DNA from 2 places in the Streptomyces sp. PH9007 genome. Region 1 is predicted to be linked to the other one. Evidence: riboswitches for the same ligand, from Rfam matches in the RefSeq annotation. Region 1 holds a riboswitch; the other holds the start of a gene.
What was found. A riboswitch is a leader RNA that binds a small molecule or an ion and turns the genes downstream of it on or off. The one in region 1 is predicted to bind glycine.

Region 1 (10,836 bases):
GGTGCTCAAGATCGTCAAGCGGCTGCTGGACGCCGGGGTCTCCCTGCAGAGCATCCGTACGGCGGTGCGCGCCCTGCGCTCCGCCGATCTGGCGGAGCTGGCCGGGCTGACCCTGATGAGCGACGGGGCCACCGTCTACCGCTGCGAATCCCCCGAGGAGCTGGCCGAGCTGCTGCGCGGCGGCCGGGGCGTCTTCGGGATCGCGGTCGGCGCGGTGTGGGGCGATGTGGAGGCGGCCCTCGCCCGGCTCCAGGCCGAGCGGGTGGACACCGGGGAAGCCGTCGGCGGCGCCGGCCACCCCTCCGACGAACTGGCCAGACGCCGACAGCGCGGAGCCCGCTGATCCCGCCGTTCCCCGGGATTGTCAGACCCGTGGGGCACCATCGGGAGGGTGAGAGGCCAGCCGACGATCCTGCACCTCGACATGGACGCCTTCTACGCCTCGGTGGAGCAGGCGGCCAAGCCGTCGCTGCGGGGCAAGCCGGTGATCGTCGGCGGGCTCGGTCCGCGCGGCGTGGTGGCCACCGCCTCCTACGAGGCCAGGCGGTTCGGGGTGCACTCGGCCATGCCGATGGGCCAGGCCAGACGGCGCTGCCCGAACGCCGCCTATCTGTACCCGCGCTTCGACGTCTACCGCTCGGTCAGCGAGATCGTGATGGGACTGCTGCGGGAACTGTCCCCGCTGGTGGAGCCGCTGAGCCTGGACGAGGCGTTCGTCGATCTGCTGGCGGGCGGCACGGCGCACACCGCCGCCGAGGCCGAGGCGGTGGGGCACGCACTGCGCGCCCGGATCCGGGCGGCGACCACGGTGAGCGGCTCGGTGGGCCTGGCCGGTTCCAAGATGCTCGCCAAGATCGCCTCGGAGCGGGCCAAGCCGGACGGGCTGGAGCTGATCGTGCCCGGCGCCGAGCGGGACCTGCTGGCCCCGCTGCCGGTCCGTACCCTGCCCGGGGTCGGCCCGGCCACCGACGGGGTCCTGCGCCGGGCCGGGATCAGCACCGTGGGCGACGTGGTGCGGGCCGGTGAGACGGAGCTGCTGCGCCTGCTGGGCACCGCGCACGGCGGCGGGGTGCACGCGATGGCCCTGGGGATCGACGACCGCCCGGTGGTCGCCGAGCGCGACGCCAAATCGGTCTCGGTGGAGGACACCTTCGACGTGGACCTCACCGACCGGGCCCGGGTGCGCCACGAGGTGGACCGGCTGGCCGAGCGGTGCGTACGGCGGCTGCGCGAGCACGGCCGCTCCGGGCGCACCGTGGTGCTGAAGGTGCGCAGCCACGACTTCTCCACCCTGACCCGCTCGGACACGCTGCGCGGGCCCACCGACGACCCGGTGGTGGTGCGGGAGCTGGCCGCGCGGCTGCTGGAGGGGGTGGACACCACCAACGGCGTCCGGCTGCTGGGGGTGGGCGTCACCGGACTGGCGGATTTCACCCAGGAGGATCTGTTCGCCCAGGCGGGCGCCACGGTCGAGGGCGAGGAGGACGGCGCCGACAGCGCGCCCGAGCGGGCGGCGGGGCCCGCCGGACCCGCCCCGGAGGCCGAGCCGGCCCCCGACCGCCGGTGGCTTCCCGGCCTGGACGTGGAGCACACCGGGCACGGCCCCGGCTGGGTGCAGGGCAGCGGCGTCGGGCGGGTCACCGTGCGGTTCGAGACGCCGTGGTCCGCGCCGGGCCGGGTGCGTACCTTCGCGGTGGACGATCCCGGGCTGAGCCGCTCCGGCCCACTGCCGCTGACCGGGGGCCCTCAGCGCTCCTCGTCCGGCGGCGAGGCCAGCCGGCCGAAGTCCTGATCGGGCGGTGTGGCCTCGTCCTCGGGCGCGGCCATCGGCACATCGAGACCGTAGTGGTGGTACAGCTGCAACTCCTGCTCGGGGGAGAGATGCCGCCCCACCCCGAAGTCCGGCGCGTCCTTGATCAGGGCCCGGTCGAAGGGCACCCGCAGGGACTCCTCGACCAGCTCGCTGGGCTCCAGGGGCACGAACGCGTCCCGGCTGAAGAGTCCGGTGCGCACAGCCGCCCATTCGGGTGCACCGGTCGCGTCATCCAGATAGACCTCGTCCACCGTGCCGATCTTTGCTCCGTTCCGGTCGAACGCCTTGCGCCCGATCAGGCTGCGGGGATCGATATCGGTCTGCACGGTTCCTCCCACGGTTCATCACTGCCGGGCCGCACGCCCCTTCGCCTTCACGTAACGGCACATACCCGGAGTCGGCCAGTCGAGTCCACCGGCACCGGGAGCGGGGCTCCCTCTCCATGTTCGCAGCCCGAAGGCCGCTGGTAGGCTCGAAAACGGTTGACGACCTCGTGCGGGAGAGTCCACCGGCCCTGTGCCGGCGGCGCCGAAGGAGCAAATCCTCCCCGGAATCTCTCAGGCCCCCGTACCGCACGGGCGAAACCACTCTGGAAAGCAGGGTGGCGGCCGGACATCCGTCCCGGCCCCGCCCTCACCGACGGTGAAAGCCGTGCCATCGCCCGACGGGGCGGCGGCGCGGTGAAGCTCTCAGGTCGACATGACAGAGGGGGAGGCCGCAGCAGGCACCGCCCGGTGGTTGCGGGTCCCAGCGACCAGGAGGCCCCCAGATGTCCGAACGCCCACTCCCGCTCAGCGCACTGGAGCACGGCTCGCCGTTCGCGGCCCGCCACATCGGCCCCGACGCGGCCGACCGGGCGAAGATGCTCGCGCAGGTCGGCTTCGGCTCCCTCGACGAGCTGACCTCGGCCGCCGTGCCCACCTCCATCGCCGGTTCCGGCCCGCTGCGGCTGCCGCAGGCCCGTTCGGAGGCCGCCGTGCTGGCCGAACTGCGCGCGCTGGCCGACCGCAACCAGGTCCTGACACCCATGATCGGCCTGGGCTACTACGGCACGTTCACCCCGCCGGTCATCCTGCGCAACGTCATGGAGAACCCCGCCTGGTACACGGCGTACACGCCCTACCAGCCGGAGATCTCCCAGGGCCGCCTGGAGGCCCTGCTGAACTTCCAGACCGTGGTCTCCGAGCTCACCGGGCTGCCCACCGCCGGCGCCTCGCTGCTGGACGAGGGCACCGCCGCCGCCGAGGCCATGGCGCTGTCGCGGCGGGTGGGCAAGGTCAAGCAGGGCGTCTTCCTGGTCGACGCCGACACCCTGCCGCAGACCGTCGCCGTGCTGCGCACCCGCGCCGAGCCCACCGGGGTCGAGGTGGTGGTCACCGACCTGACCGACGGCATCCCGCAGGAGGCCGCCGAGCGCGGGATCTTCGGCGTCCTGCTCCAGTACCCGGGGACCGGCGGCGCGGTGCGCGACCCGCGCCCGGTCATCGAGCGCGCCCACGAACTGGGGGCGGTCGTCACCGTCGCCGCGGATCTGCTCGCCCTCACCCTGCTCGCCTCGCCGGGCGAGCTGGGCGCGGACATCGCGGTGGGCACCAGCCAGCGGTTCGGCGTGCCGATGGGCTTCGGCGGCCCGCACGCCGGCTACATGGCGGTCCGCGAGGCGTACGCCCGCAGCCTGCCGGGACGCCTGGTGGGCGTCTCCCGGGACGCGGACGGCAAGCGCGCCTACCGGCTGGCGCTGCAGACCCGCGAGCAGCACATCCGCCGGGAGAAGGCCACCAGCAACATCTGTACGGCGCAGGTGCTCCTGGCCGTGATGGCCGGCATGTACGCCGTGTACCACGGCCCGCAGGGGCTGGCGGACATCGCGCGCCGCACCCACCGCTACGCCGCGCTGCTGGCCGCCGGGCTGCGCGCGGGCGGCGTCGAGGTGGTGCACGGGGCGTTCTTCGACACCGTCACCGCCCGGGTGCCGGGCCGCGCGGAGCAGGTCGTGGCCGCCGCCCGCGAGGCCGGCGTCAATCTGCGCCAGGACGGGCCCGACCTGGTCGGCATCGCCTGCGACGAGACCACCACCCGCGCCGAACTGTCCACCGTGTGGACCGCCTTCGGCGTGGACGCCGCGCATACCGACATCGACGCCCTGGACGCCGCGACGCCGGACGCGCTGCCCGGCGCGCTGCTGCGGACCGACGAGTACCTCACCCACCCGGTGTTCCACCAGCACCGTTCCGAGACCGCGATGCTGCGCTATCTGCGGCGCCTGGCCGACCGGGACTACGCGCTGGACCGCGGCATGATCCCGCTGGGCTCGTGCACCATGAAGCTCAACGCCACCGTCGAGATGGAGCCGGTCACCTGGCCGCAGTTCGCCGCGCTGCACCCGTTCGCGCCGATCGAGCAGGCCGAGGGCTACCGCACCCTGATCCGCGAACTGGAGGACGGGCTCGCCGAGATCACCGGCTACGACAAGGTCTCGCTGCAGCCCAACGCCGGTTCGCAGGGTGAGCTGGCCGGGCTGCTCGCGGTGCGCGCCTACCACCGGGCGAACGGTGACCCGCGGCGCACCGTGTGCCTGATCCCCTCCTCGGCGCACGGCACCAACGCCGCCAGCGCCGTGATGGCCGGGATGAAGGTGGTCGTGGTGGCCACCGGCGAGAACGGCGATGTGAACGTCGAGGATCTGCGCGCCAAGATCGAGCGGCACCGGGACGAGCTGGCGGTCCTGATGGTCACCTACCCCTCCACGCACGGGGTGTTCGAGGAGGGCATCCAGGAGATCTGCGCGGCGGTGCACGACGCGGGCGGCCAGGTGTACGTGGACGGCGCCAACCTCAACGCGCTGGTGGGGCTGGCCCGTCCGGGACGGTTCGGGGCGGACGTCTCGCACCTGAACCTGCACAAGACCTTCTGCATCCCGCACGGCGGCGGTGGCCCCGGGGTCGGCCCGGTGGCGGTGCGCGAGCACCTCGCCCCGTACCTGCCAGGGCATCCGCTCCAGCCCACCGCAGGGCCCGAGAACGGCCCGGTGGGCCCGGTCTCCGCGGCGCCGTGGGGATCGGCCGGCATTCTGCCGATCTCCTGGGCCTATCTGCGGCTCATGGGCCCGGAGGGGCTGCGCGAGGCGACCCAGACGGCGGTCCTGGGCGCCAACTACATCGCCAAGCGCCTGGAGCCGCACTACCCGGTGCTCTACACCGGGCCGGGCGGGCTGGTGGCGCACGAGTGCATCATCGACGTCCGGCCGCTCACCAAGGCCACCGGTGTCAGCATCGACGATGTGGCCAAGCGGCTGATCGACTACGGGTTCCACGCGCCGACGATGTCCTTCCCCGTCGCCGGGACGCTCATGATCGAGCCGACCGAGAGCGAAAATCTGGCCGAACTCGACCGATTCTGCGATGCGATGATCGCGATTCGGGCGGAGATTGACCGAGTCGGTGCGGGGGAGTGGCCCAAGGACGACAACCCGCTGGCCGGCGCCCCGCACACCGCGGTGCAGCTCACCGAGGAGTGGACGCACCCGTACAGCCGTCAGGACGCCGTCTTCCCGGGCGACGCGGGCCGCGAGGACAAGTACTGGCCGCCGGTACGCCGCATCGACGGCGCGTTCGGCGACCGCAACCTGGTGTGCTCCTGCCCCCCGGTGGACTCCTACGAGGACTGAGAACTGACGGAACCGGGCAACTGAGAACTCAGGACCGGGAACTCAGGAGTGAGGCCGACGCCGTCCGGGCCGGTTCCCCGCAGCGGGGAACCGGCCCGGACGCGTACCGCCTCCGTGGGGTGCGCCGCCGGTCAGCCGGTCGGCGCCGTGATCGTCAGGCGGCCGGCGAGCACCGGCAGCAACGTGTCCGCGCGCACCGGGACATCAGCGGCGATGCCCGGCGGCGCCGGAGCGAGCGGCACCAGGATGTCCTGCGGCAGCGGCGAGCCGGCACCCGGCTCGGCCGTGGGATCCGAGTGCAGCCACAGGGTGAGCATGTACAGCTCCGGAATCGACAGCAACCGGGGCTGATAGGTGCCGGGAAGCTCCTCGGCGCGCCGTACGGCCCGCTCCGTGGAGGCGATATAGGGGCCTTCCCCGAAATGCGAGAAAGCCCAGCCGTCCGGGGTCAGCATGGTTTCCGCGGCTCCGACGGCGCGGCCACCACTCTCCAGCAGAAAACGCCATCCGGTCAGCCGGGAACGGGCCGCTCCGGTGGGATCGGGGACCGGCGTCAACCGGTGCACGGGCAGGGGAAGCACGGGGCGCAGAGCCCCGCGATTCAGATAGATCGGGTGCGGGGAACGCACCGTCGTGGACTGGAGCGCGGCACTCAGGCTGCGCTCGGCGGCAGCAGGAGCGGGCGGGATGTTCAGGGGCATGTCGGGTCGCCTCTCGCTTCGGAGTAGGTCGCCTCTTCCAGGGGAGACATGGCGCTTCAGGATGTTATACGACGCGTGTTCTCGTTATGTTTCCACTAGCCCACCGAAAAAGTTTCGGCAAGAGGTAATCAGGCCGCCCTGTGCGCGAAGTATCCCTCTGGGATATGCCCATGTGTGGGCCGCGCCACGCGCGGTCCGGTGTTATCGGCCGATGGGGGTGGGCATGATCGGTGCACCGACGGACGAGGAGGTGTGCCGCATGGGTGTGAAGGTCGCGGCCGACCGGTTCGATCTTGCTGACCGGGAACTTTTCCGGGCCAGACTGCATGCGTGCGTGGAGAGCCTGCGCCGGCTGCTCGCGGAGCGGCGCTTCGACGGACCACGGGAGTCCATCGGCCTGGAGGTGGAACTCAGCCTCGCCGACCGCGACGGCGCCCCGCGCATGGTCAATGGCGAGGTACTGGCGAGAATGGCCACCCGGGATTTCCAGACCGAGCTCGGTCAGTTCACCCTCGAATTCAATATGACCCCGCGCGCCCTGGCGGGCCGGGTGTTCGACGACCTGGCCGAGGAACTGCGCATCGCCTTTGGTTATGCGGACACCGTGGCAGGGGAATTCGACGCCAACATCGTGATGATTGGAGTTCTGCCCACTGTCACAGGAGACGAGCTGGCTCCCACCAGCCTCTCCCAGGTCGACCGCTATATGATGCTGAACGACCAGATACTTGCGGCACGCGGCGAAAGCATCAAGGTCGAACTGGCCGGAGCCGAAACGCTGGAACGCTCCTTCGACTCCATCGCGCCGGAATCCATCTGCACCTCGGTGCAATTCCACCTCCAGGTCACCCCGGACCGGTTCGCCGACACCTGGAACGCCGCCCAGTGCGTCACCGCGGCACAGATAGCGGTGGGCGCCAATTCCCCGTTCGTCTTCGGTACCCAGCTGTGGCCGGAGACCCGGCCGCCGTTCTTCCTCCAGGCCACCGACAGCCGCCCCCCGGAGCTGGCCGCCCAGGGCGTACGCCCGCGCACATGGTTCGGCGAACGCTGGATCGACTCCGTCACCGATCTCTTCGAGGAGAACCTGCGTTACTTCCCCGCGCTCATCCCGCTGCGCGACGAGGAGGACCCGCTCGCCGTCCTGGCCGCGGGAGGCATCCCCCGGCTGTCCGAACTCGGCCTGCACAACGGCACCGTCTACCGCTGGAACCGTCCGGTGTACGCGGTGGCCGACGGCGTACCGCATCTGCGGGTGGAGAACCGGGTGCTGCCCACCGGCCCCACCGCCACCGACACCGTCGCCAACGCGGCCTTCTACTACGGACTGGTGCGCGCCCTGGCCGACCAGGAGCAGCCCGTGTGGCACCGGCTGCCGTTCGCCACCGCCGAGGAGAACTTCCACACCGCCTGCCGGGAGGGCATCGACGCCGAGCTGACCTGGCCCGACCCCGAGGGCGGCGGGCTGATCACCCGCCCGGCCGCGCGGCTCATCGAGGAGACCCTGCTGCCGCTGGCCGCCTCGGGCCTGGACGCGTACGGCATTCCGGCCGCCGACCGCGACCACTATCTGTCCGTCATCGCCGAACGATGCCGCCGCGGGATCACCGGGGCCGGCTGGCAGACTCGGGTCTACCACCAGGAGGTGGCGAACGGAGCCGACCGCCGTACGGCCCTGTCCCGGCTCGTGACCCGCTACTGCGAACTGGCGCGCACCGACGCGCCGGTGCACAGCTGGCCGACCGGGACCTGACCGCGCCGCGCGCCCGCGCCGCCCAGCCGCCCCCGCGGTGGCGGAGCGTCGGCGCGGCGAACGGAGTGAAGGTGCGGCTGTTGAACCCGGAGAGTCCGGCCCGGGCGGGTGGCGGGCGGGTGCCCGCGCTGCCCGGGGAGAACGACCGGCGGACGCTGAGCCGGGAACTGCTGCTGGTGCTGGCCCTGTCCCTGGGGGCCAGCGGCGTCGCCGCGGTGATCCGCTTCGTCGGGGCGCTCACCCGCCCCGGCGGACTCGCCGACCAGGCCGCCACCCTCAACGGCTCGCGCGCCCCCGGCCGCCCCTGGCTCGACCTGGTGTGGCAGGTGTTCGCGATCAGCACCGCCCTGGTACCGGTCCTGCTGGTGGCCCATCTGCTGCTGCGCGAACCCGGCCCCGGTGGCACCGGGATGCGGGTGATCGGCTTCGACCTGCGCCGGCCTCGCTTCGACCTGGCCTGGGGCGCGGTGGTCGCCGCCGGCATCGGCGGCAGCGGCATCCTGCTCTACCTCGGCGCGCACGCGGCCGGCGCCAACCTCACCGTGGTACCCGAGTCACTGCCCGAGGTGTGGTGGAAGTTCCCGGTGCTGATCGCCTCCGCGCTCCAGAACTCCATCGTGGAGGAGGTGATCGTGGTCGGCTATCTGCTGCGCCGCCTGGACCAACTGGGCTGGAGCGCGCCCGCCGCGCTGCTCACCTCCTCGCTGCTGCGCGGCTCGTACCACCTCTACCAGGGCATCGGCGGGTTCATCGGCAATGTCGCCATGGGCGTCATCTTCGTGTGGCTGTACCGCCGCTGGGGGCGGGTGATGCCGCTGGTGGTGGCGCACGCCCTGATCGACATCGTGGCCTTCATCGGGTACGCGCTGCTGGCCGGTCATGTCAGCTGGCTGCCCACCGCCTGACCCGGTCCCGCCAGCAGCTCGCCGTCGATGACGGTGACGGCCGTGCCCGTCAGCAGCGTGCGGTCGCCCGTCATCTCCATGCGCACGGTGCCGCCGCGTGCCGAGAGCTGGCGGCCGGTCAGCCGGGTACGGCCGGTGCGCCGCGCCCAGAACGGGCCGATCGCGGTGTGCGCGCTGCCGGTGACCGGGTCCTCGGGGATGCCGACCGCCGGGAAGAAACAGCGGGAGGCGACGTCGTAACCGGAGCCCGGGTCGTCGGCGGGGGCGGTCACGATGATCTGGCCGATCCGGCCGATGTCCGGGGTGAGGCCGGCCACCGTGCGCTCGTCCGCCAGCTCCACCAGGAGGTCGGCGATGCCGGGGCCGGGGGAGTGGACCGACAGCGGCCGCGCCCCCAGCGTCTCGGCGAGGCCCGGCGGGATGTCCTGCGGTGTCAGCGGGGCGGTGGGGAAGTCCAGCGTGATCGCCCCCTTCGCGTGCGGCCGGGTGGTGACGATGCCGGAGCGGGTGGCGAAGCGCAGCAGGCCCGGGGCGGCGCCGTCCCCGTACAGCACGTGGGCGGTGGCGAGGGTGGCGTGGCCGCAGAGATCCACCTCGGCGGTCGGGGTCAGCCAGCGCAGGGCGTAGTCGGCGTCGTCCCGGCCGGGGGTGGGCACCGCGAAGGCCGTCTCGGACAGATTGACCTCGGCGGCCACCGCGCGCAGCCAGTCCTCCCGCGGCCAGCTGTCGAGGAGGACCACCCCGGCCGGGTTGCCGGAGAAGGGCCGGTCGGTGAACGCGTCGACGATGCGGATTCTCATGGCCGGCACGCTAGGCGGCGCGGCGCGCGGGCGGCCATGGCCAATCAGGCGTCCGTGGACCGCTGTGCGGTCAGATAGGGCGGAAGGGCGACACCGGCGGCCAGGTCCGGGGCCGGCACCGGTGCGCCGGTCGTGACGGAGACCGGCAGCACGCCGCTCCAGTGGGGCAGTTCCCGGTCCTCGGGATCATCGTTCGGGCCGCCGGTGCGGAACTTGGCGGACACCTCGGTCAGCTCGATGGCCAGGACGGCGGTGGCGGCCGCCTCCTTGCCGTTGGCGGGGCGGCAGTCGGTGGAGCGGCCCGGGATCGCCTGATCGACGATGGCGTCCAGCGCGGCGGCCTTCTCGGCCGGATCGGTGACCTGCCGCGCGGTGCCGTGCACCACCACCGAGCGGTAGTTGACCGAGTGGTGGAAGGCCGAGCGCGCCAGCACCAGGGCGTCGACATGGGTGACGGTCACACACACTGGCAGCCCCTGCGGCGTGCCGCTCGCCGTGCGCAGCGGGTACGAACCGGTGGAGCCGTGGACGTACAGCCGCTCACCGACCCTCGCGTACAGGGTGGGCAGCACCACGGCGGCGCCGTCGCGGACGAAGCCGAGGTGGCACAGATAGCCGTCGTCGAGGATGCCGTGCACCCGCTCCCGGTCCCAGGAGGCACGTTGGGCGGCGCGGGTGGGGGTGGTGCGCGCGGTGCGCGGGTAGCTGGCGGTGGTGTGGTCGGCGGTCGGCACGCGTTTCTCCTTGCCCTCGGTATTGCATTAGTGCATAATCTCGTTTGTGCTAGGAGATTATCGCATTACGGGACGGGGTGCGGCCGATATCGCCGCGAGCGTGGAACGGGGCATCGGCTCCGGAGACCTCGCGCCCGGCCAACTCCTCCCGCCCCAGCGGGAACTGGCCGCAGCCCTCGGCGTCAACCCGAACACCGTCGCCGCCGCCTACCGCACGCTGCGCGAGCGCGGACTGATCGAGACCGCGGGCCGGCGCGGCAGCCGGGTGCGGCACCGCCCCGCCAGCACCTCACGCGACGACACCGTCCGCGTCCACGTACCACCCGGCGCCCGCGACATCTCCGACGGAAACCCCGACCCCGCCCTGCTGCCCCCGCTGGGCCCGGCACTGGCCGCCGCCGGCGAACGCTTCGCCACCGCCCCGCCGATGTACGGCGCGCCCCCGGTCAGCGAACGGCTGGCC
Region 2 (10,836 bases), 4.5 Mb from region 1:
TCGGTGGGCATCGCCGAGGCCCGTACGTACTTCCCGTTCTCCTGCCGGTAGCGGGCCACCCGCACCTTGAACTCCTGGCCGGTGGCCAGCCCGGTGACCTTCACGGCGACCGAGGCGGTGTAGTAGCAGGGGCCGAGCAGCACGGAGGGCTCGGGATCCTTGTCCACCCACTTCTTGCCGTCGTAGTACCGGTTGAAGTTGAGGGTGGTCCAGGTGTCGGGCTGCACGGTCCGGGTGTAGGAGTTCGTCTCGTATAACGACCGCTTGGGCATATCGTCCTCCTCGGGGCTGCTGGGGCTCCATCCGGCCGACTGCTTGAGCCGGGCGGCGACCCGCTTGCGGATGTCGCTCATGGACACGCCCGGCCCGCGGGGGTCTATCTTTCCGGGCTGCCATTCGAGATGGCCGATCACCGAGGTGTCGCCGGACTTGCCCCAGCCGTGTGCGCGGAGCAGCGCGGCGGCGGCCCGCACGATGGCCTCCACCTGCTCGGCGGGCCACGGGTCCTTGCCGTCACCGAGGTTGACGCACTCGAATCCGTAGAAGTGGGGGTTGCCGTCGGTGTCCGCCGTGTTGTCGGGCGGCAGCTTCTTCTCGGCGATGACGGCGTTGAGCACGGCGCCGTCCCCCTTGCCCGCGTGGTTGGCGCGCCCGTGCCCGACCATGTGGACGGTGCCCGCCTTGTCGATCACCCCGTGGCACAGCGGCCCCGGCAGATCGGAGCGGCCGGCGTAGCACAGCTCCACCGAGGCACTGGTGCCGGAGGTGACGGTGTGATGGACCATCACACCGTGCACCGGGCCCCATGCCCCGGCGCTGTTGCGGTTGTGGGTGCGCCAGGACTTGTACTCGACGACCTTGACGCCCTCGGCCTTCAGCGCGGACAACACCTTGTCAGCGCTCAGTGGAGTGGCCATGAAGGACCCCCGTTCGCTTACGACGACGCAGTAGCCTCCCCATCAGTGGTACGTCGCATGCCCCCGGGGCGCAAGAGTCCCCCACGGCGGTCTCGCACCTTTCAACACTCCTGGGACTCCCGCCCGTTCGCCGCCCCGTGTGCGGGGGGGCCGTTCCGCTACCGGCGTGGCCGGTAGGCGTGGCCGGCCTCCCGCAGCGCGCTGTGCGCGTCCCGGGTGCGGGCACGTCCGGCGGCCAGCCGGGCCTCCACCTCGGGAGTGAACCGGCGCCGCCGTACCGGCCCGAGCGTGATGTCCGACAGCGTGATGGCATACCACGCCGCGGTGGAGGCCGCCTCGAGCAGCGTCCGGTCACCGGTCGTCAGCGCCAGTTCGTCCAGTGCCTCGGTGACCTCCGAGCGGGCCCGGTAGCGCGCCACGCGGTGCTCGCGCGTCTCCCGCTTTCCGTCGCGGACGTCCTGGACGAACAGCCAGTACAGCTCGCGGTAGCGCAGGACGGCCTTCAGCAGCCGGCCCACCTGGGCGCGTACCTCCCGGTCGTGGTCGCGCCGGCGGGCCCGCCGGTCGATCCACTGCTGGGTGAAACCGGTCAGCCCCACGCCCGCCAGTGTTCCCGCCACGGCGACGATGCTCGCCCACATACCCCCGCCCCCTCGCTCGCGGCGGCCCGGCGGCCGCCCCGCGCGTCACGGTAGCCCGGACCGCCTCGCGCCGTTCGCCCCCTACCCGTGGCGCCCGGTGAGCGGGCGGGCGCGTGCGGCCCGCACCCGGCGAGGCCCCCGACCCGTGACGGGTCGGGGGCCTCGCGCTTCCGGATTCCTTCCGGCCGGAACAGGGGGCAGAGCCGCTGGTCGCTCGGATGCCCGCGCGGATACCCGTCGGTGGGACGGCGCGTCCGGGACGGTGCGGGTCGGCGCGGTGCCGGGCTTCCGGCGTCAGCTGCCGTTCTCGGCCTGGAACATCCAGTGGTGCTTCTCCAGCTCCTTGACCAGGGCGATCAGGTTGTCCTCGGTGACCCGGTCGACCTCGCCCACCGCGACCATGCGGTCGCGCATGCGGACGATGCAGGAGCCCAGCGCCTGGGTCAGGATGTCGACCGCCTCGGTGTCCGGCAGCCAGCCCTCGGGGACGGTGGCGATCCCGCTGCTGCCCGCGACGGTGGCGGCGCGGCCGTCGGGGCTGATGCCCAGGGCGGAAGCGCGTTCGGCCACGATGTCGGAGTGGGCGCGGGCGGTCTCCACGACGTCGTCCAGCTGGAGGTGCACGGTGCGGAAGCGAGGTCCGATCACGTTCCAGTGGACCTGTTTGGCCACCAGGGACAGATCGATGATGTCCGCCAGCGCGCCCTGCAGGGCGTCTGCGACGACCTTGAGCGCGGGCTCGGGCAGTGTGCTCTTCACGGCATACATGAATCGTCCACTTTCATCCGAATGTGCGGCTTTCCTTTCACGGTACCCCTGCTACCCGGACCCGGCAGCGCAAACCGTGATGGCAGCATGAACGCCATGACTGCCGCCGGAATCCGCTTCGCGACCGCCGAGGATCTGCCCGCGGTGTGCGCCGTGGTCAACCACTACATCGAGACCACCGCCGCCAACTTCCGCACCGAGCCGCAGCAGCCGCACGAGTGGCTGGAGCAGTGGGAGCAGGGGCACCGTACCCACCCCTGGCTGGTGGCCGAGGTGGACGGCGAGGTCGCCGGAATCAGCTACGCGTTCCCCTGGAAGGCGCGTGCCGCCTACGCCTGGACCGTGGAGTGCGCCGTGCACCTGGCGCCCGGGCAGCACGGGCGGGGCCTGGGGCGGGCGCTGTACGAGCGGCTGTTCGCGCTCCTCACCGAGCAGGGGTTCCACTCGGTGATCGCCGGGGTCGCGCTGCCCAACCCGGCCAGCGAGGGGCTGCACCGGTCGCTGGGGTTCCGGCAGGTGGGGACGTTCCGGGAGAACGGCTACAAGATGGGGTCCTGGCGCGATGTGAGCTACTGGCAGCGGCCGCTCACGGCGCACTCCGGCGCGCCGGCCCCGACCGTGCCGGTGCCCGCCGCTCAGGAGGCGGTGGGCGCCGAGTAGAAGGGGCGGGCCCTGGCGCGCAGCCACAGGGCGACCGGGTCGTACGCGTCGGCCATGGCCACCGTGGCCACCGCGAGCCCGTCCGGGACGGCCTCGACGGCCCGCGCCATCATCCGCCGCACCGACTCGGCCGCCGCCTCCCCCGGGTCGTCCACCTCCAGGCCGATCACCAGATAGGCGCCGCCCACGGCGGGCCGCACCCAGCCGCGCCGCAGGCTGCGCAGCACGGGGGTACGGCGTGCCTCGTCGGTGAGCCGCCGGTAGAAGGGCTCCGCGGGCGCGGTCGGCTCGGTGATCACCAGCGGGCCGGCCGGCAACCGGTCCAGGCCGCCGGCGATCCGGCGCAGATCGGCCCAGGGGATGCCGAGGCCGCCGCCGGGGGTGTGCGGGTTGAGCCACAGCCCCCAGTGGTCGGGGTACAGGGCGGCGGCGATGTCCCGGCCGCCGATCACCTCGTGGTCCCGGGGCCAGCCGCTGGCGGCCAGCTCGGCGGGCGAGGTGACGGCCGGCGCGTAGCCGTGGCCGGCGACCTCGACGCTGCCGTACTGGGCGTCCGGGTCGCCGGGCCTGCCGTGCCACAGCAGCATCCACACCTCGCCGCGCGCGAGCGCGCCCAGCAGCGTCTCGTAGATGTCCGGGCGGTCGGCCGTCACCCGGGGAAGCAGTTCCTCGATCGCCCCCTGGGCTTCGGTCATGCGTCCCGCCGGTAGAACGGCTGCACGCTGTGGCGCAGCCAGTCCACGACGGGGTCGGTCACCGCGTCCAGCAGCACCAGCTGGACCGGCCAGGGCACCGCGCCGCGCGCCAGGGCGCGGCCCAGCGCGTCGTGGCTGCCGATCCGGTACTCCTCGGCCAGCTCGTCCAGCTCCAGGCCGATGAACAGCGCCGGGGCGCCGCCCTCCGCGCTGGCCAGGCCGCGCCGCGCGGTGCGCACGTACGGCAGCGCGGACAGCTCGCCGGCCGCCGCCGCCAGGAAGTCGACGGGCTCCTGCTGCCAATCCGGCTCGAACAGGCGCATCCGGGCGCCGGAGGGCGCCCCGGGCACGCGCTCGCCCGGGGTGTCCCGGCACAGCTGGGCCACGCCTTCCGGCGGGACCGGGACGCCGACGGTGCCGCCGGGGTTGACGGCGAGGCCGGCCTGCGGCGGCAGTCCGCGGGCGAACTCCTTGACCGGGGCGACGGTGAAGGACATGTGGGTGCCGACGACGAGCCGGAACTGTTCCGCGGAGCTGAAGACCGGGACGTACACCCCGCCGTCCAGCTCGATCGTCGGCAGGTCCAGGCTGCGGCTGTCCGGGCCGCCGCCTTCGGGCAGCGGCACCCACACCGGGCTGCGGCCCAGTACCTGGAGCAGCCGGGGCGCGGCGTCCGGCACGCCGACCGAGGCGGCCAGCGCGTGCTCCAGCTCATTGCCGGGCCAGCCGCCCCCGCCGGCCGCTCCCATGTCCACGCCGCCGTCCTGTCCGGGCGCGGAGCCCTGCCAACGCTCGTTCATCTCGTCCCACCACCATCTGATCCGGATCTGTAGGGCACCCTAATGGCTCAGTGAGGGCCGTCATGCGATGATGAGCCGCACAACAACCGCAGGACAATCGAACAATGGCCGTTCGACCACGCGCGGGAGAGTTCCCGGTCCACGACCGGGGCGCCGAAGGAGCAAGTCCTCCCTTGAATCTCTCAGGCCCCGATACCGCGCGCGGAAGGCGAATCTGAAAAGCGGGCCCCCGAACGGGCCCCACCCACGGTGCAAGCCGCAAGGCGAACCTCTCAGGTGCCGATGACAGATGGGGAGGGCGAGCCGTATCCGCGCGACCGCGCACCGCCCGCCGCCCGTACCCTCTGGAGCCACCTCATGACGTCCCGTATCACCGCGCTCGACGCCCTCCACCGCGAGCTGGGCGCCACCATGACCGACTTCGCCGGGTGGCAGATGCCGCTGCGGTACGGCAGTGAGCGTGCCGAGCACCAGGCGGTGCGCACCGCTGCGGGCCTGTTCGACCTCTCCCATATGGGGGAGATCGCGGTCACCGGGCCGCAGGCCGGGCGGCTGCTGGACCACGCGCTCGTCGGCAAGCTGTCGGCGCTGGCGGTGGGCCGCGCCCGGTACACGATGATCTGCGACGCCGAGGGCGGCATCCTGGACGACCTGATCGTCTACCGGCTGGCGGACGAGCACTACATGGTGGTCGCCAACGCCGCCAACGCGCAGATCGTGCTGGACGCGCTGACCACCCGCGGCGAGGGCTTCCAGGCGCAGGTGCGCGACGACCGGGACGCGTACGCGCTGATCGCCGTGCAGGGCCCGGCCTCGCCCGCGATCCTGGGCTCGCTCACCGACGCCGACCTGGCCGGCCTGAAGTACTACGCGGGCCTGCCGGGCACCGTCGCGGGCCGGCCCGCGCTGATCGCCCGCACCGGGTACACCGGCGAGGATGGCTTCGAGCTGTTCGTCGCGCCGCGGGACGCCGAGCCGCTGTGGCGGGCCCTGACGGAGGCGGGCGCCCCGTACGGCCTGGTGCCCTGCGGCCTGTCCTGCCGCGACACGCTGCGCCTGGAAGCCGGGATGCCGCTGTACGGGCATGAGCTGACCGCCGCGACCACGCCCTTCGACGCGGGGCTCGGCCGGGTGGTGAAGTTCGACAAGGACGGCGACTTCGTGGGCCGGGCGCCGCTGGAGGCGGCGGCCGAGCGGGCGCAGAGCGACCCGCCGCGCCGCCTGGTGGGCCTGACCGGCGCGGGCCGCCGGGTGCCGCGGGCCGGCTACCAGGTGGTGGACGCGGCGGGCACGGTGATCGGCGAGGTCACCTCCGGCGCCCCCTCCCCCACCCTGGGTTCGCCGATCGCCATGGCGTACGTGGACGCCGCGCACGCCGCGCCGGGTACGGAGGTCGCGGTGGACATCCGTGGCGCCCGGGAGCCGTTCGCGGTCGTGGCGCTGCCCTTCTACCGGCGCGAGAAGTAACGGCCGGGGCGCGCCCCGGCGCCGCCCCCCTCACCCGTACGCCCCGCGCCCCCTCATCCCCGCTTTCCTCCCGCATTGTCACCATCGAGGAGAATCGATCCCATGAGCAACCCTGTCGAGCTGCGCTACAGCAAGGAACACGAGTGGCTGTCGGCCGTCGAGGACGGTGTCGCCACGGTCGGCATCACCGCCTACGCCGCCGACGCGCTGGGCGATGTCGTCTTCGTCCAGCTCCCCGAGGTGGGCGACACGGTCACCGCCGGTGAGAGCTGCGGCGAACTGGAGTCCACCAAGTCGGTCAGCGACCTCTACTCCCCGGTCACCGGTGAGGTCACCGAGATCAACGGCGCGGTCAGCGACGATCCGGCGCTGGTGAACTCCGCCCCCTTCGAGGGTGGCTGGCTGTTCAAGGTCCGCATCGACGGCGAGCTGCCCGGCGACCTGCTGGACGCCGACGGCTACGCCGCCTTCACCCAGGGCTGAGGGGAGCCGCTGTCATGTCGTCCGTACTGAACCGGTCCCTGCACGAGCTGGACCCGGAGGTCGCCGCCGCCGTCGACGCGGAGCTGCGCCGCCAGCAGTCCACCCTGGAGATGATCGCCTCGGAGAACTTCGCTCCGGTGGCGGCGCTCGAGGCGCAGGGTTCCGTGCTCACCAACAAGTACGCCGAGGGTCTCCCCGGGCGCCGCTACTACGGCGGCTGTGAGCACGTCGATGTCATCGAGAACCTGGCCCGCGACCGCGTGAAGACGCTGTTCGGGGCGGAGGCGGCCAATGTGCAGCCGCACTCGGGTGCCTCGGCGAACGCCGCCGCGATGGCCGCGCTGATCAAGCCGGGCGACACCATCATGGGCCTGGACCTGGCGCACGGCGGGCATCTCACCCACGGGATGAAGATCAACTTCTCCGGCCGGCTGTACAACGTCGTGCCCTACCACGTCGCCCCCGGCACCGGCCTGGTCGACATGGACGAGGTCGCGGCGCTCGCCGCCGAACACCGGCCGCAGCTGATCATCGCCGGCTGGTCCGCGTACCCCCGGCAGCTGGACTTCGCCGCCTTCCGCCGCATCGCCGACGAGGTCGGCGCGCTGCTGATGGTGGACATGGCGCACTTCGCCGGCCTGGTGGCCGCCGGGCTGCACCCCAGCCCCGTCCCCCACGCGGACGTGGTGACCACCACCACGCACAAGACGCTCGGCGGCCCGCGCGGCGGAGTGATCCTCTCCCGCAAGGAGCACGCCAAGAAGATCAACTCGGCGGTCTTCCCCGGGCAGCAGGGCGGCCCGCTGGAGCACGTGATCGCCGCCAAGGCGGTGGCGTTCAAGATCGCCGCGGGTGAGGAGTTCGCCGAGCGGCAGCGCCGTACCGTGGAGGGCGCCCGGCTGCTGGCCGAGCGGCTCGTCAAGGCCGACGTGGCGGGCGCGGGCATCTCCGTGCTGACCGGCGGCACCGACGTCCACCTGGTGCTGGTCGACCTGCGCGACGCCGCGCTGGACGGACAGCAGGCCGAGGACCGGCTGCACTCCATCGGCATCACCGTCAACCGCAACGCGATCCCCAACGACCCGCGTCCCCCGATGGTGACCTCCGGGCTGCGCATCGGCACCCCGGCGCTGGCCACCCGCGGCTTCGGCGCCGAGGACTTCCGCGAGGTCGCCGACATCATCGCGCAGGCACTGCTCCCCGGGTACGACGAGGGCACCGCCGCGAAGCTGGCGGCCCGGGTCACCGCGCTCGCCGACCGTCACCCGCTCTACCCCGGCCGCTAGGCCCGTGGTGGGACGCGGCCCGCACGGGTACGCGTCCCACCACCCCGTCCCCCTGTAAGGAGTGGACCCCATGGCTCTGTCCGCCTTCGATCTGTTCTCCATCGGCATCGGCCCCTCCAGCTCGCACACGGTCGGCCCGATGCGGGCGGCGCGGATGTTCGCGCACCGGCTGAAGAAGGAGGGCGCGCTGGCGCCCACGCACGCCGTACGCGCCGAGCTGTTCGGCTCGCTGGGCGCCACGGGGCACGGACACGGCACGCCGAAGGCGGTGCTGCTGGGCCTGGAGGGGTACGCGCCCGACACCGTCGACGTGGCGGGGGCCGACGCGCGGGTCGCGGACATCCGCGCCGAGCGGCGGCTGCGGCTGCTGGGGTCCGACATAGGGGACAGCCACGCCATCGTCTTCGACCCGGACACCGACCTGGTGCTGCACCGGCGCACGTCACTGCCCTACCACGCCAACGGCATGCGGCTGACGGCGCTGGACGCGGCCGGCGCCGTGGTACTGGAGAAGACGTACTACTCGGTGGGCGGCGGCTTCGTCGTGGACGAGGACGCGGTGGGCGCGGACCGGATCCGGCTGGACGACACGGTGCTGCGGCACCCGTTCCGCACCGGCGACGAACTGCTGCGGCTGACACGGGAGACCGGCCTGTCGGTCTCCGCGCTGATGCTGGAGAACGAGAAGGCGTGGCGCGGTGAGGCGGAGATCCGCTCCGAACTGCTGCGCATCTGGGGCGTGATGGACGCGTGCGTGGCGCGCGGCCTGACCCAGGAGGGCATCCTGCCGGGCGGCCTGAAGGTCCGCCGGCGCGCGGCGGGCGTGGCGCGCAAGCTGCGCGGGGAGGGCGCGCGGGCGGAGTCGGCCCTGGAGTGGGTGACGCTGTACGCGATGGCCGTCAACGAGGAGAACGCGGCGGGCGGCCGCGTCGTGACCGCCCCCACCAACGGCGCGGCGGGCATCATCCCGGCGGTGCTGCGCTACTACCTGGACTTCGTGCCCGGCGCGGACGAGGACGGAGTGGTGCGCTTCCTGCTGGCGGCGAGCGCGATCGGGATGCTGTTCAAGGAGAACGCCTCGATCTCGGGCGCCGAGGTCGGCTGCCAGGGCGAGGTCGGCTCGGCCTGCTCGATGGCGGCCGGCGGGCTGGCGGAGGTGCTGGGCGGCACGCCGGAACAGGTGGAGAACGCGGCGGAGATCGGCATCGAGCACAACCTGGGCCTGACCTGCGACCCGGTGGGCGGCCTGGTGCAGATCCCGTGCATCGAGCGCAACGGCATGGCGGCGGTCAAGGCGATCACGGCGGCCCGGATGGCCCTGCGCGGGGACGGGCGGCACCACGTCTCGCTGGACAAGGCGATCAAGACGATGAAGGAGACGGGGGCCGACATGAGCATCAAATACAAGGAAACGGCCCGCGGCGGCCTCGCGGTGAACATCATCGAGTGCTGAGCCCCGGGCGGGCGGCGCCGGCGGGTGTGGCGAGCCCTTCCGGTGGGACGGACACTCGGCGGACGCGAAGCGGCGCCGGACAAGACCTCGCGGTCTTGCGCCATCCCCGCGCGGGCGGGGGAGCAGCCGACCTTGAGCCAGTGCCGAGGCGAGTCCGGGGGACCATCCCCGCGCGTGCGGGGATGGTCCCTACAGCCGCCACCCACCCCACGCACTGTTCGCGTGCTCCCCGCGCGTGTCGGGATGGCGGCTCGTGGTGGCCGGTGGGTGGCGGGTGTTGTGGGGGTGGTGTGGGGTGGAAGGGCTGGGCGCCGCCATGGGGTGTTGGGGTGGGTGTTTCTGGTGGTGCGTTGTCCCTCTGATGGGATGACAGGCGTACGACAGGAATGCGAGGGGGTCATCGTGACGCTTGTGGTGATGGATCTGCCCACGCCCGGACAGTTGCGCGGGCGGTGGGCCGCGTGGGCGGCCGTGAACGGTGCGCTGCGGTCGGGGCGGGGTTGCTGGGCGCGGGACGGGGTGTGGCACTACGACGACGCCGGGGGGAACTGGGGTGGACCTGCACCATCTCGGTGACGGGCGCGCCGTGCTGGTCGGCCACGACCACGAGTGCTCGCCCGAGCCCGAGGAGGGTTTCGACCCGCTGGTGGGCACGCCGGACTGGTGGGCGCCCCCGGCGCGGGAGGCCGTCCGGTCCTACGATTTCATCGGCTTCGTCTACGGCTTCGACGGGGTGCGGTGGCAGCGCGCCGACTACGCCATCGAGGACGGTTTCCGCGCCATCGGTCTTCCCGCGCTGAGCCGGGAGCGCACCCACCGCCGGATCACCGGCGCGCTGGACCGGGAGCCCCAGGCCCCGGCCGCCGCCATCGACGCGCTGATCGACGCCGACGCCGATCTCACCGAGGAGCTGGTGGCCGCGGTGACCGGCACCGTGGGGGACCCGGCAGCCGGGGCGCGGCACGGCCGGGCGTTCCTCGGGGTCTGAGCCCTCCCCCGCCGTCCGCTCAGGGTTCCGCCCCCGGCGGCGGGGCTCGGCGGCTGGCCCGGCGGGTGGCGGCCCAGGAGGCGGCGAGGAAGAGCGGGAGTGTCAGGCCCAGCAGGGCGAGCGTGCCGGTGACCGCGTGCAGCACGAAGGACGGGTTGTGGCGGGCCAGGCCGCCGTAGTAGCCGACGATCACCACCATGAGCAGCAGCCAGCCGCCCACGTACGTGCCGATGACCTGGCGCAGGAATTCCCGCCGGCCGCGGCGCTCCGGACGGCGGCGGCGCGGCGGGGCCTGGGGTTCGGCGCGGAGAATCCGCACGCCCGTCGCGAGGTAGATCATCAGCAGTACGTAGACGACACAGACGATGCCGATCGCGATCCTGTCCGCCATGGCGTCCGGTTACAGCTCCGGGCCGCGGAGCAGGAAGTGCCAGCCCTGGACGAACGCGTGCCAGCCGAACCAGAGCCAGGCGGTGAACAGCACCCAGCGGCCGATCTGGTAGCGCATCACCGCTTTCAGCGTCTGGCTGAGGGTGGGGAAGGAGTCGGTGGGGTTGATCAGGCCGATGGCCTCCCACGCGAACAGGCAGGCGAAGAGAATGGCCCACACCAGATAGCCGGCCTGGGCGTGATGTGGCATTTGAGGCATGTGGCCATCGTTCCGCACCCTCCGCGACG

Region 2: linked by a shared signal. The riboswitch ahead of gcvT (glycine cleavage system aminomethyltransferase GcvT) and the one ahead of gcvP (aminomethyl-transferring glycine dehydrogenase) in region 1 are both predicted to bind glycine.

The regions. Positions count from the first base shown of each region.
Region 1 is NZ_CM187440.1:351,514-362,349, reverse strand. Features, by position in the region: gene ACTFAP_RS01445 (MerR family transcriptional regulator) at 1-343, shown strand, start outside; gene ACTFAP_RS01440 (DNA polymerase IV) at 392-1,792, shown strand; gene ACTFAP_RS01435 (PRC-barrel domain-containing protein) at 1,747-2,151, opposite strand; glycine riboswitch at 2,300-2,396, shown strand; gene gcvP (aminomethyl-transferring glycine dehydrogenase) at 2,583-5,480, shown strand; gene ACTFAP_RS01425 (hypothetical protein) at 5,612-6,181, opposite strand; gene ACTFAP_RS01420 (glutamate-cysteine ligase family protein) at 6,441-7,934, shown strand; gene ACTFAP_RS01415 (CPBP family intramembrane glutamic endopeptidase) at 8,054-8,839, shown strand; gene ACTFAP_RS01410 (PhzF family phenazine biosynthesis isomerase) at 8,812-9,639, opposite strand; gene ACTFAP_RS01405 (pyridoxamine 5'-phosphate oxidase family protein) at 9,684-10,373, opposite strand; gene ACTFAP_RS01400 (aminotransferase class I/II-fold pyridoxal phosphate-dependent enzyme) at 10,420-10,836, shown strand, end outside.
Region 2 is NZ_CM187440.1:4,814,297-4,825,132, reverse strand. Features, by position in the region: gene ACTFAP_RS22370 (peptidoglycan recognition protein family protein) at 1-917, opposite strand, end outside; gene kilB (plasmid transfer protein KilB) at 1,076-1,537, opposite strand; gene ACTFAP_RS22360 (Dps family protein) at 1,853-2,326, opposite strand; gene ACTFAP_RS22355 (GNAT family N-acetyltransferase) at 2,423-2,986, shown strand; gene ACTFAP_RS22350 (enhanced serine sensitivity protein SseB C-terminal domain-containing protein) at 2,962-3,681, opposite strand; gene ACTFAP_RS22345 (enhanced serine sensitivity protein SseB) at 3,678-4,481, opposite strand; glycine riboswitch at 4,595-4,689, shown strand; glycine riboswitch at 4,691-4,780, shown strand; gene gcvT (glycine cleavage system aminomethyltransferase GcvT) at 4,839-5,948, shown strand; gene gcvH (glycine cleavage system protein GcvH) at 6,051-6,431, shown strand; gene glyA (serine hydroxymethyltransferase) at 6,446-7,717, shown strand; gene ACTFAP_RS22325 (L-serine ammonia-lyase) at 7,788-9,170, shown strand; gene ACTFAP_RS22320 (hypothetical protein) at 9,724-10,158, shown strand; gene ACTFAP_RS22315 (DUF6256 family protein) at 10,178-10,549, opposite strand; gene ACTFAP_RS22310 (DUF6186 family protein) at 10,559-10,807, opposite strand.